DNA from 2 places in the Dactylosporangium sp. CS-033363 genome. Region 2 is predicted to be linked to the other one. Evidence: riboswitches for the same ligand, from Rfam matches in the RefSeq annotation. Region 2 holds a riboswitch; the other holds the start of a gene.
The links. Region 2 has a riboswitch for cyclic di-AMP ahead of ACQPZ4_RS00440 (NlpC/P60 family protein). Riboswitches for the same ligand answer to the same signal wherever they lie in the genome.

Region 1: another riboswitch for cyclic di-AMP. It lies ahead of ACQPZ4_RS49985 (coiled-coil domain-containing protein); the one in region 2 lies ahead of ACQPZ4_RS00440 (NlpC/P60 family protein).

What each region holds. Positions count from the first base shown of each region.
Region 1 is NZ_CP192032.1:10,822,941-10,830,697, reverse strand. Features, by position in the region: tRNA gene ACQPZ4_RS49995 (tRNA-Lys) at 174-245, opposite strand; gene ACQPZ4_RS49990 (glycoside hydrolase family 19 protein) at 364-1,467, opposite strand; cyclic di-AMP (ydaO/yuaA leader) riboswitch at 1,715-1,861, shown strand; gene ACQPZ4_RS49985 (coiled-coil domain-containing protein) at 1,925-2,893, shown strand; gene ACQPZ4_RS49980 (exopolyphosphatase) at 2,968-3,930, shown strand; gene ACQPZ4_RS49975 (ATP-binding protein) at 3,958-6,690, shown strand; gene ACQPZ4_RS49970 (alpha/beta hydrolase) at 6,748-7,539, shown strand; gene ACQPZ4_RS49965 (oxidoreductase) at 7,536-7,757, shown strand, end outside.
Region 2 is NZ_CP192032.1:89,564-94,077, reverse strand. Features, by position in the region: tRNA gene ACQPZ4_RS00460 (tRNA-Gly) at 199-269, opposite strand; gene ACQPZ4_RS00455 (pyridoxamine 5'-phosphate oxidase family protein) at 279-785, opposite strand; gene ACQPZ4_RS00450 (MarR family winged helix-turn-helix transcriptional regulator) at 852-1,328, shown strand; gene dcd (dCTP deaminase) at 1,309-1,887, shown strand; gene ACQPZ4_RS00440 (NlpC/P60 family protein) at 1,924-2,922, opposite strand; cyclic di-AMP (ydaO/yuaA leader) riboswitch at 2,934-3,069, opposite strand; gene ACQPZ4_RS00435 (LamG-like jellyroll fold domain-containing protein) at 3,177-3,968, opposite strand; gene ACQPZ4_RS00430 (class I SAM-dependent DNA methyltransferase) at 4,082-4,514, shown strand, end outside.

The DNA.
Region 1 (7,757 bases), 330 kb from region 2:
TTCGGGCCCTCCGTATGCCGTCGTCCATTCGCCTGTTGGCGTTGCCTGGACGACGGGCTCTCGATCGGCGATCTGCCCGGGCTGCTCAGCCCCGCGCGGCCCGGCGCTCAAGTCGCAGATCGTGAGGGGGTGCGGGTGGAGGCGAAGCCTCCCCCGCCTTTCCAGGGAACCAGTGGGCCGCCAGGGACTCGAACCCTGAACCTACGGATTAAAAGTCCGCAGCTCTGCCATTGAGCTAGCAGCCCGCGCCCAACAGGGTACCCTGTCCCGCCCCGCCAACTCGCGCGTGTTTCCCCGCGACATGCGGCGGCGGCCCCCCACACCCCAGGGAGGCCGCCGCCAAGGAAAACGAACAGGTGAGCATCAGCAGGACAGCGAGCCTGCCCCCACGCCGGTGCCGAGGATGCCCACGAAGCGCTGGTAAGCCTGCACGCGGCTCTGGACCTGGGCCGGGTTGCGGCCGCCGCACTCCAGGCTGCCGTTGATGCTGCGGATGGTCTCGCCGAAGCCGGCGCCGTTGACCATGGCGTTGTGCGGGGTCATGGTGCCCGGGCCGCTCTGGGTATTCCAGTACCAGAGGGCGGTCTTCCAGGCCACGGCGGAATCGGTCTGGACCAGGTTCGGGTTGTGCAGCAGGTCGATGCCCAGCGCGTCGCCCGCGGCCTTGTAGTTGAAGTTCCACGACAGCTGGATCGGGCCGCGGCCGTAGTACGCCGCCTGGCCGGCCGGGCAGCCGTAGGACTGGCTCGTGTCGCAGTAGTGGGGGTAGTTGGCCGTGTTCTGCTCCACGACGTAGACCAGGCCGCCGGTCTCGTGGTTCACGTTGGCCAGGAACGCCGCGGCCTCCTGCTTGCGCTGGTCGTCCGAGCCGGTCTTGGCGAAGCCGGGGTACGCCGAGAGCGCCGCCACCAGGCCCGAGTACGTGTAGAACGAGTTCCGGCCCGGGAACATCTGGTTGAACTGCGCCTCGCTCACCACGAAGGAGCCGCTGGAGGGCGGAGGCGTGGTCCCACCACCGGAGCCGGAGCCGGAGCAGGTGTACGGGTCCCAGTACCAAGTGGAGATGACCGGGCTGTATCCGGGGTTCTCGTGCTCGGCGATGTAGAACTTGCCGTCCGTGAACTTGACGATGTCGCCCGTCACGTAGTTGCGGCCCTGGACCCACGCCGGGAAGCTGCAGCCGCCCGCGGAACCCGTCTGGGTCGGGGGCTGGGGCGAGGAGCCGCCGCACGAGCCCTGGTCCTGCCACACGCCGGTGTTGCCGGGCGGGGCCTCGTTCTGGGTCCACCACTTGGCGAGGTAGTTGTGGCCATTGCGGGAGACCGTGGCGCCCCCGGTGTAGACCGCTGTTGCGGACCACGCGGGTGAGCATGAGGCGGCCGACGCGGGCAGCATGTTGAAGACCGCGACCACCCCGCCCACCAGGGTCACCGCGGCGAGCATGGCCAGCACCCGCACTCTCGACACCGTCGATCAACTCCTTCGCACGTCGTCTGACCGGCCCATAGGACCAGCCCGCGACGCGGAGGAGAGCGAACGTCATCGTTTTATGAAGAATATTTACGGTTGCGTTGAGGCAGGCCCAAACGGAGTGATGTGAGTCACTCAACCCAAGGTCGAGCGATCTCCGCACAAACGGTGCGGTGCGCAAAGGAGGCGCCCTGGGTACAGTGACCCACGGTCACGTCCATGCGGGCACCGCCCCCGGTGCCGGGCGTGGCTGCCGCCCAATCGCCACCCGTGGCGAGCCGGGGACCCACCGTAACGTTGGGGTGAATCCAACCCTCTCCCGGGAGGGTGGTAGGGGTCGTTCCGTCCCGAACCCGTCAGCTAACTCGGTCGGCGGCCGACGGAAGGAACAACGAACCAGATGTCATCGCGACATCCCTACCGGCGTGTAATCGTAGCGCTACTGGCGGCATTCGTGCTCGGGGGGCTCGCCGCCACGCCCGCCGCGGCCGAGCCGGGCGGGGACACCGGCGACGAGGGTTCCAGCGCGAACCCGACCCTCGGCTCAGTGCTCGAGGACAGCACCCGCGCCTGGTCCGAGGCCAAGGAGAAGTTCGACGCCTCGGTCAAGCGCCAGGGCGAGCTCACCGCGCAGCTGCAGAAGACCGAGGCCCAGCTGGCCACGGTCCAGGAGCAGGTGGCCGCGATCGCCGTCGCGGCGTACCGCACCGGGCCCCTCACCACGTTCGCCGCGCTGATGGACTCGGGCAGCCCGGACAGCTTCGCCGAGCGGGCCGGGTCGATCAACCAGATCGCCCACCACAACGACAACCTGCTGCACGAGCTCAAGCAGCTCAAGGAGAGCCAGGCCGCGCAGAAGAAGGCCCTCGAGGACGAGGTCGCCGCGCAGCAGCAGCAGGTCCAGACCATGGAACAGAAGAAGAAGGACGCGGAGAACGCCCTGAAGCTGGCCGGCGGGCCGAGCAAGGGCTTCGTCTCCGCGAACCTGCCCACCGCCGAGGCCGTCCCGCGCACGGCCAGCGGGGGGCTGCCGAAGGAGTCGTGCAACGTCAACGACCCCACGACCACCGGCTGCATCACCCCGCGCATGCTCCACGCCATGCAGCAGGCGCAGAAGGACGGCTTCAAGCGGTTCGTGTCCTGCTTCCGGCCGAGCGGGCCGTACGAGCACCCCAAGGGGCGCGCGTGTGACTTCTCGGTGCAGACGAAGTCCGGATTCGGCGGGGTCGCCTCAGGCGGTGACTTCGTCTACGGCAGCACGCTGGCCGCGTACTTCGTCAAGAACGCCCAGCAACTCGGCGTGATGTACGTGATCTGGTTCAAGGAGATCTGGACACCCGCGGTCGGCTGGCACCATTACAGCGGCGTCGCCGGTGATCCCTCCAGTGATCACACGAACCACGTGCACCTCTCGATTCTCTAAAAAGCCTCACAAACGCGGGCGGCCGGCCGATGGGGAAACCGTCGACCGGCCGTTTCGCGCTTAGGGGATGTGCAGTGAAGTACCGTCTCGTGACCCGCAGCGACTTCGACGGACTGGTCTGCGCGGTGCTGCTGCGCCATCTCGACCTCATCGGTGACATCACGTTCGTGCACCCCAAGGACGTGCAGGACGGCCAGGTCGAGGTCGGGCCGACGGACATTCTCACCAACCTGCCGTACGCGCCCGGGGCCCACATGGTCTTCGACCACCATCACTCGGAGACCCTGCGGGCCGCCAAGAACAACCAGGGCCAGGCGACGAATCACGTCATCGACGCGGATGCCCCGTCGGCGGCCCGGGTCATCTATGACCACTTCGGCGGGGCCGAGCGCTTCCCGCACGTCTCCGACGAGTTGATGGTGGCGGTGGACCGGGCGGATTCGGCGCAGTACGACATCACCGAAATCCTGCAGCCGACGGGCTGGACGCTGCTGAACTTCCTCATGGACAGCCGCACCGGGCTGGGCCGTTTCCGGCAGTTCCGGATCTCCAACTACCAGCTCATGATGCAGCTCATCGACGCCTGCATCGACCACCAGGACGTCGAGGAGATCCTCGGCCTGCCCGACGTGGCCGAGCGCGCCGAGCTGTTCCGGGAGCAGCAGGACCTGTTCGTCGAGCAGTTGCGGCGGGTGTCGACCATGCACGGCGACGTGGTCGTGGTCGACCTGCGCGACGAGGAGACGATCTACGCCGGAAACCGCTTCATGGTGTACGCCCTGTTCCCCGAAGCCCGCGTCTCGATCCACGTGATCTGGGGCAAGCAGAAGCTCAACACGGTCTTCGCGGTGGGCAAGTCGATCCTCGACCGCACGTCGCCCACGGACATCGGACAGGTGATGCTGCAGTACGGCGGCGGCGGCCACCTCGCCGCCGGCACCTGCCAGGTCCCGCACGACCAGTCCGACCGCGTGCTGCACCAGTTGATCGCCAAGGTCGGCGCCCCGATGACCTCGACGGCGGCCCCGCGACACTGATGATCCCCGGGTGGCATGCTCGTAGGCGTGCGACTCCTGGGGCGTGACGACGAGCTGCGTTCCCTCTCCGGCCACCTCGACGACGTCGACGACCGCGGCAGCGCGATCGGCCTGCGCGGCGAGCCCGGCGTCGGCAAGAGCGCGCTGCTGGCCGAGGCCGTGGAGCACGCGCGCGGCAAGGGCTTCACCGTGCTCAGCGCGCGCGGCAGCCAGTCCGAGACGCACCTGCCGTTCGCCTGCCTGCACCAGGTCCTGCGCCCGCTGCTGCCGAGGGCCGACCGGCTTCCGGCCATGCAGCGCGACGCCCTGCTCGCCTGCTTCGCGATGGGCGACTCGGTCGAGGTGAACCCGTTCTTCGCGTTCCTCGCGGTGCTGGAGCTGCTCGTCGACCTGGCCCGGCGTACACCGGTGCTCGTCTGCCTCGACGACCTGCACTGGATGGACCAGCCCTCGATCGACGCGCTGGCCTTCGTGGCGCGGCGGATCGAGAGCGAGCGGGTGGTGGTGCTGTGCACCTCGCGGCCGGCGCCGCTGCCGTTCACCGACGCGCACACGGTCGAGTGGGTGGAACTTCGCGGCATCGACGGGGCCGCGGCGGCCGCGCTGCTCGACGCCCGGGCGCCCGGCCTGCCGCCCGCGGTGCGCGAGCGCGTCCTGCACCAGGCCCGGGGCAACCCGCTCGCCCTCCGGGAGTTCGCGATCGCGCTGGAGCCGGGGCGGTACGCGGAAATCGACGACGACCTGCCGATGACCACGCGGCTGGAGCAGGCGTTCGCGGCCCGGGCCGAGCACCTCGGGCCGGCGGTGGGCGCCATCCTGACGGTCGCGGCGGTCGACGACGGCGACGACCTCGGGGACGTGCTCGCGGCCGCGCAGCTGCTGCACGGCGCGCCGCTCGACCGCGGGGCCGCGCAGCCGGCCTTCGACAACGGGCTGCTGACGGCGAGCGGTGAGCGGTACCAGATGGCGCATCCCCTCATCGGATCGGCGCTGCTGCGGGCCATGCCGCCCGCGACGCGGCAGCAGGCCCACGAGGCGCTGGCCCGCGTCCTGGAGACCCACCCGGACCGCGCGGTGTGGCACCGGGCGTCGGCCATGTCCGGGCGGGACGAGGGGATCGCGGCCGAGCTGGAGCGGGCGGCCGGCAACGCCCAGCGCCGCGGCGCGATCGCCTCCGCCGTGGCGTGGCTGGAGCGGGCGGCCGCGCTCAGCCCCGACCCGCAGGCCCAGGCCGGCCGGCTGCTCAGCGCGGCCGAGCTCGGCTTCCAGCTGGGCCGGTTCGGGCAGGTCGAGCAGATCAAGGCCCAGGTCGCCGGGGTGTCGCTGCGCCCGCGCGACCGCTCGCGGCTGATCTGGCTGGAGGGCGTCTTCCACGACGGGTCCACGGGCGAGCCGGCCGAGGTACGCCACCTGGTCCACCTCGCCCGCCAGGCCATCGAGGGCACGGATGTCGAGCTCGCCATGCAGCTGCTGGTCGGCGCGGCCCGGCGGGTCTGGTGGCGCGACCCGGGCGCGGCGCTGCGCCACGAGATCGTGCTGGCCGCGCACCACCTGGGGGTGGCCGCCGACGACCCGCGGCTGCTGGCCATCAACGCGCTGTCCGAGCCGCTCGAGCAGGGGCCGGCGGTGATCGAGCAGCTCGCGCACTGGCCCGCGGACGCCGGCGGGCAGCCGGACGCGGCGGGCCTGCTGGGCATCGCGGCGTTCTGCACCGGCGACTTCCGCCGCGCGGTCGCGTTCCTGTCCACGCCGATCCAGGAGCTGCGCGCGCAGGGCCGGATGAGCCTGCTCGCGGAGGCGCTGGCGATCCGCTCCTGGGGCGAGATCTACCTGGGCACGTTCGACGCGGCGAGCTCGGCCGACGAGGCGATGCGGCTGGCCGACGAGACCGGGCAGTCGCTGTGGGCCGCGACCGCGCGCATCGCGGTGGCGCTGATCGACGGCGTCGGGCGGGGCTGGGACACCCGGCACGACCTGCTGGCGGAGGCCGAGCACACGGCGGTGCGCACCCCGAACGCCGCCTCTTCGCTTCTGGCCGGCGTGCAGCTGGCCCGCGGGATCGCCGAGCTCGGCGCGAACCGGCACGAGCAGGCCTATGGCGAGATGCGCCGGGTGTTCGAGCCGACGGACCCGGCGTACCAGCGCATTCAGCAGGTCTGGACGCTCGGCTACCTGGCCGAGGCGGCCGTGCGCACCGGGCGGCGGGACGAGGGCCGCGCGCTGCTGGCGGGCATCGAGCGGATCGCGGGCGGCTCACCGGCGACCGGGTCGATCATCGCGCTGGAGTACACCCGGGCCGTGCTCGCCGACGACGAGTCGGCCGAGCCGCTGTTCAAGGCGGCCATGCACGGCGCCAGCAGCGGGCTGCCCTGGCACCGGGCGCGGGCCGAGCTCGCGTTCGGCTCCTGGCTGCGCCGCCGGCGCCGGGTCGTCGAGTCGCGCGAGCCGCTGCGGGCGGCCCGGGCCACGTTCGAGGCGGTCGGCGCGCGGACCTGGGCCCAGCGGGCCGACCAGGAGCTGAGCGCGACCGGCGAGCGCGGGTGGCAGCCGACGTCGAACCCGCGGGAGCGGCTCTCCCCGCAGGAGGCGCAGATCGCCGAGCTCGCCGCGCAGGGCCTGTCCAACCGCGAGATCGGCCAGCGGCTGTTCCTCTCGCACCGGACGGTCAGCTCGCACCTGTACCGCATGTTCCCCAAGCTCGGCATCACGTCCCGCGCCCAGCTGGCCGCCGTCCTGATGCAGTCACCTGACGCTAGCTGACCCCGTGGAAGCGCTCCTACGGTGCCAATGACGGCGCCCGACGAGCGGAGAACTCCTGTGACAACCCCCGTGCTCTTCATCCATGGCCTCTGGCTGCACGCCACCTCGTGGGACCCGTGGGTCCAGCTGTTCCGGGAGGCCGGCTACGAGCCGATGGCCCCCGGCTGGCCCGGCGACGGCGAGACGGTCGAGGCCTCGCGCGCGAACCCCGACGCGATCGGCGACCACGGCATCGACGACGTGGTGGCCCATTTCGCCGGCATCATCGAGCGGCTCCCGAGCGCCCCGATCCTGATCGGGCACTCGTTCGGCGGCATGATCGCGCAGAAGCTGCTCGGCCAGGACCGCGCGCTGGCCGCCATCGCCATCGACGCCGCCCAGATCAAGGGGGTACTCCCCGTGCCCCTCTCGGCCCTCCGCGCCACCCTCCCGGTGTTCAAGAACCCGGCCAACCGGCACCGCGCGGTCTCGCTGACCCCGGAGCAGTTCCGGTTCGCGTTCACCAACGAGGTCTCGGAGCAGGAGTCGGAGGAGCTGTTCGAGCGCTGGACGATCCCCGCGCCGGGCAAGCCGCTGTTCGAGGCGGCGACCGCGAACTTCGACCCGCACTCGCCGGCCAAGGTGGCCACCGACAACCAGAACCGCGGGCCGCTGCTGCTCATCGCCAGCGGCAAGGACCACACCGTGCCGGAGTCGGTGACCCGGGCGACGCTGAAGCAGTACCGGCACTCGGAGGCGGTCACCGACATCATCACGTTCCCGGACCGGGCCCACTCGCTGACCATCGACTCCGGCTGGCGCGAGGTGGCCGACACCTGCCTGACCTGGCTCAAGGAACAGTCGCTGTGAACCTCGGCCTCGCGGGCCGCCGCGCGGTGGTGACGGGCGCCGGCAAGGGCATCGGTCTCGCGATTGCGAGCGCGCTTGTACAGGAGGGTGCCCACGTCACCGCCGGTGCCCGCCATGGCTCGCCCGAGCTCGACGCCCTCGGCGCGCACGTGGTCCTCGGGGATCTGACGACGGCGGCCGGCTGCCAGGCCCTCGCCGACGCGGCGGTGGACCGCTTC
Region 2 (4,514 bases):
AAGCCACATCTGCAGTTCCTCAGCATGGGCGAGACACGCCATTGACCGACGAGCGGGCTCGGAGAGTTTCCAAGGGACGACTGCTCGTCGTTGGAGACGCGCCAGCGGGGAGGCAGTGAAGGTGTTTGGTGCGTAGCAACCACGACGGCGAGGGCCATCGATCGTGGGGTCTGGGGCTCGAGCCCCAGGCTGGAAGAGAGCGGGTGAAGGGAATCGAACCCTCACTGTCAGCTTGGGAAGCTGATGTTCTGCCATTGAACTACACCCGCGAGCGACGCCTACTGTACCGAATCCACGGCCTCAGCGCACGGACCATTATGCCGTGCCCGTGGAACATGCCCCGCCCGGTCCTTCCACACGGTGCGGCCAGAAGGCGTCGAGCCCCCATGTGAGACGTACATCGCCAGGTCGATCGACAACTCGTAGAGCTTCCAATCGATCCCCGGCGCCGCCCGCATCAGCAGGGCCAACCGGGCCACGAGGTCTGAATCCGACACCAGCACAGCCCGCCCCGAGAGGTAGGCCTCGTCGTCCGAGGAGTCCGACGGGAAGCTGTGCAAGGAGTAGCGGCCGTCCCGGTCCAGGTCGTGGCGCTTCGGGGACGGCAGGACGAAGCAGTACAAGCCGGAAGCGGTGATCACCGGGGAGACCGGGTGGATGCGCGGGCCGCCGTCAGGGCGGACGGTTGCCAGGTAGCCCAGGCCCGGGCCGTACTGGCAGACGAGCGTTTGGATGGCCGCCGCCAGTGAAGGGTCGGCGGCGGCGAAGTCAGCCCACGATGCCATAACCCAAATTTACTCGAACACCTGTACGATCATTGCCGTTTTCCCCGAACGGGGCAAGATGAAGCGGTGACGGACGAGCTCATCGACCTGCTGCGGCGGTTCAACGTTGAGGCGGACCGGTTCGTTGACGTGTTCGCGCGGGCGCATGGGCTGCATCGGACGGACATGAACGCCATCGCGCACATCTGGCGGGCCGCTGAGGACCAGGAGCCGCTCACCCCCGGGGAGCTGGCCCGGCGGCTCTCGCTGAGCCCCGCGGCCACCACGGCCCTGCTGGTGCGCCTCGAACGGGCCGGGCACGTCGAGCGCCGGCCCGACCCCACCGATCGGCGGCGGATCAACCTCGACATCCAGCCCAAGGCCCGGGCGCTGGCGGCGGAGTTTTTCGCGCCGCTGGGCGTACACATGAGGGCGGCTTTGGAGCAGTTCACACCGGCGCAGATAGACGCCACCAACCAAGTGATCAAACAGGCCCTGGAGGCCACTGCAAGAGCGGCCGATGAGGCCAACGTAACCTCAGAGGGTGCTGCTATCCGACCGTGACCTCAGCAAGGAGCTCGAAGGCGGCCAGCTGCGCCTCGAGCCGTTCGATCAGGCGCTGGTCCAGCCGTCCAGCATCGACGTGCGGCTCGATCGGTGGTTTCGGGTGTTCAACAACCATCTGTACACGCATATCGATCCGGCGGTGCAGCAGGACGATCTGACGTCCATGGTGGAGGTCGAGGAGAACGAGTCCTTCGTCCTGCACCCGGGTGAGTTCGTGCTCGCGTCCACGCTCGAGGTGATCACGCTCGGGGATCAGCTCGCGGGGCGGCTCGAGGGGAAGTCCAGCCTGGGCCGGCTCGGGCTGCTGACGCACTCGACGGCCGGGTTCATCGATCCGGGTTTCTCCGGGCACGTGACGCTGGAGCTGTCGAACGTGGCGAACCTGCCGATCCGGCTGTGGCCCGGGATGAAGATCGGGCAGCTGTGCATTTTCCGGCTGTCCTCGCCGTCTGAGCACCCGTATGGGTCCGCGGTGTACGGGTCGCGGTATCAGGGGCAGCGCGGGCCTACGCCGAGCCGTTCCTGGCAGAACTGGCGGACCTGGCCCACAAAGTAACAAAAGGGCGGGCCCAGAAGGGCCCGCCCTGAAAAGTTAAGCCACCCGGCCGTACCCGGATATCGGCTCCGAGTCGATCTTCTTCATCTGCACCGGCTCGCTGGGATTGGGTGCGTGCACCATCCAGCCGTTGCCGACGTACAGCCCGACGTGGTGCTTGTCGGGGTAGAAGAAGACGAGGTCGCCGGCGCGCAGGTCGGCTCGTGCCACGCGCTTGGTGTCCTGGTACTGCCACATCGTGTAGTGCCGCAGGTAGGTCACGCCGACCTGCTTCCAGGAGTACATGGTCAGGCCCGAGCAGTCGAAGGTGTTCGGACCCTCGGTCGCCCACACGTACTTCTTGCCGATCTGCTGGCAGCCGATCTGGGCCGCCTTGCTGCCCGGCGAGCCGTCGTACTGCTGCGGGCAGGCGACCGGCTTCAGCGAGCCCGTGCCGGTGCCGCTGCCGTAGGCCTTCAGGCGCATGTCCTGCAGGTTCTTGATGTCGCCCTCGATCTGGGTCTGCTGCTTCGCCAGGGCGGCCTCCTGCTCGGCCTGCTTGGCGATCAGCTCGTCGAGGGGGCCCTTCTGGGCGTCGTACTGCTGCTTGGCGACGAGGACGTCCTTGATCCGCGCCTGCTCGTCCTTGGCCACCATGTTGAGCAGCGTCATCTGGTCGATGAACGTGTCCGGGGACCCGGTGGTGAGCATCGCGTCGAGCTTCGAGACGCGCCCGTTCTTGTACTGCAGCACCGCGAACGCGCTCACCTTGTCGAAGGCGGCGTCCACCTGCGCGCGCAGCGGGGCGATCTGGGCCTCGAGCTGCTTCTGCTTGGTCTTGTTGGCGGCGAGTTCGGCGTTGAGCTGGTTGTGCTGCTCGATGACCGGCTCGATCGTGTTCCACTTGTCGTCGATCTGCTTCTCGATCTCGCCGGGCGTCGGGTCCGCGTGGGCGCCGCCGGTGATGCCGAGTGCGAGGGTCAGACCGCCGAGGGTGGCGACGAGGAGCCGGGTCAGACGGCCGGCCCGTCCCGTCCACCTCAGATGGGTCTCCACCGAGGAGTTACTCCTTCTTCCATGGCCGCCTACCGGGTTAGCTGACGGGTTCGGGCGGGAAGGTCGCCCTACCGCGCGAACTGCGCGGATTCACCCCGATGGAACGCTTGGGTCCCCGGCTCGAAATCGACTCGGCGGTGCCGCCTGGCGCGCCCGTGGTGGGCGCGGACATCCAGCCGACGCGAATTCACGTTAAGGGGGCCGGGTTCCCAGGTACAAGTCCTGCGCGATTCTTGTCCGATTTGTCCCGAAGGTCAGGCGATTCGAGTGACGAACACATCATCGATTGCACCCACGAACTGATCGTTGTTCGCGCTGGTCCCCTTGCCACCAATACAGAGCGGATCCTCGTTCGCTATGGACAGTGACGACGGAATGCTCGCGCGGCCCGCCTCGACCCCGTCGACAACCACGGTGAGCAGGGAGTTACCGCGCGAACACGCGATCCGGTGCCACCGCCCGTCAGCGACGGACCGCGATGCCAGGGCCACGTAAATGGTGTCGGAATGTGTGCCGACAATCACACAGCTGGGCTGGCCGGCGTCCCCGTCGACCTGCAGCTTGAACTGACTGTCACCGACCGAGAACCCCTTTTGGACGACATTGGCGCCCTTGGAAGTCTCATTTGGATGAACCTGCACCGTGGCGCCGTACGTAAAGGATCCCCGGCCGGGATTGAGAAACCCGGCGGGTCCGCTCTGCAGGATCGCGCGTGCGCAACTTTCCGCACCGTAATGCTCACAGCGCGGAGGAAAACGTACCGCGAGTCCGCCATCGTGCGGAACGACCGATAGCTGTCCGCCTTCTGCCTTCCGAGTGTGCAATCCGAGCCGGCCCGACGCATCACCCACCGGCTCACCCAGTCCGCCGTCGAAGGTGAAGCGGACCGAATTGGCCTTATGGCCTGATGCGGCAGCAGATGGCGACGGCGGCGACGACACGCCCGGCGCGCTCCCCATCCCGAACGAGGCGCCAGTCAACGGCGAGGCCGCCTGATCCTCGAAAGAACGCCGCACCAACAGCCCGGCGCCGACGACGAGGCCCACGACAAGGGCACACAGCATCAACCGGCGGGGGCGGCGCATAACCGGACATGATGCCCCGAACCCGTCATAGCGCGCGCCCGAACGGCAACCGCATCAACCGTTAGGGTCGCGGCGTGGACTGGCTGAAGGACACCCGCACCTCGTACGACACCGTCGCCGAGAGCTACGCCGACCTGGTGCGCCCCGCGCTACGACAAGACCCGTACCTGCGCGCCGCCCTCGCCCTGTTCGCAGACCTGGTGGGCCCGGGAGCGCCCGTCGCCGACATAGGCTGCGGCCCCGGCCACGTGACCGCCCACCTGCACCGGCTCGGCTTGGACGCGATCGGCATCGACCTGTCCCCCGCCATGATCGAACTGGCCCGCCGCGAAAACCCATCCGTGCGCTTCGAGGTCGGCGACATGACCGACCTCCGAGCCGACATCAAGGAAATGGCCGGCGTGATCGCGTTCTGGTCGCTGATCCACATCCCGGACGACCTCGTCCCCACCGTCCTCGACCAGCTCAAACGGGTCCTGCGACCGGGCGGCATCCTGGCGCTCGGCT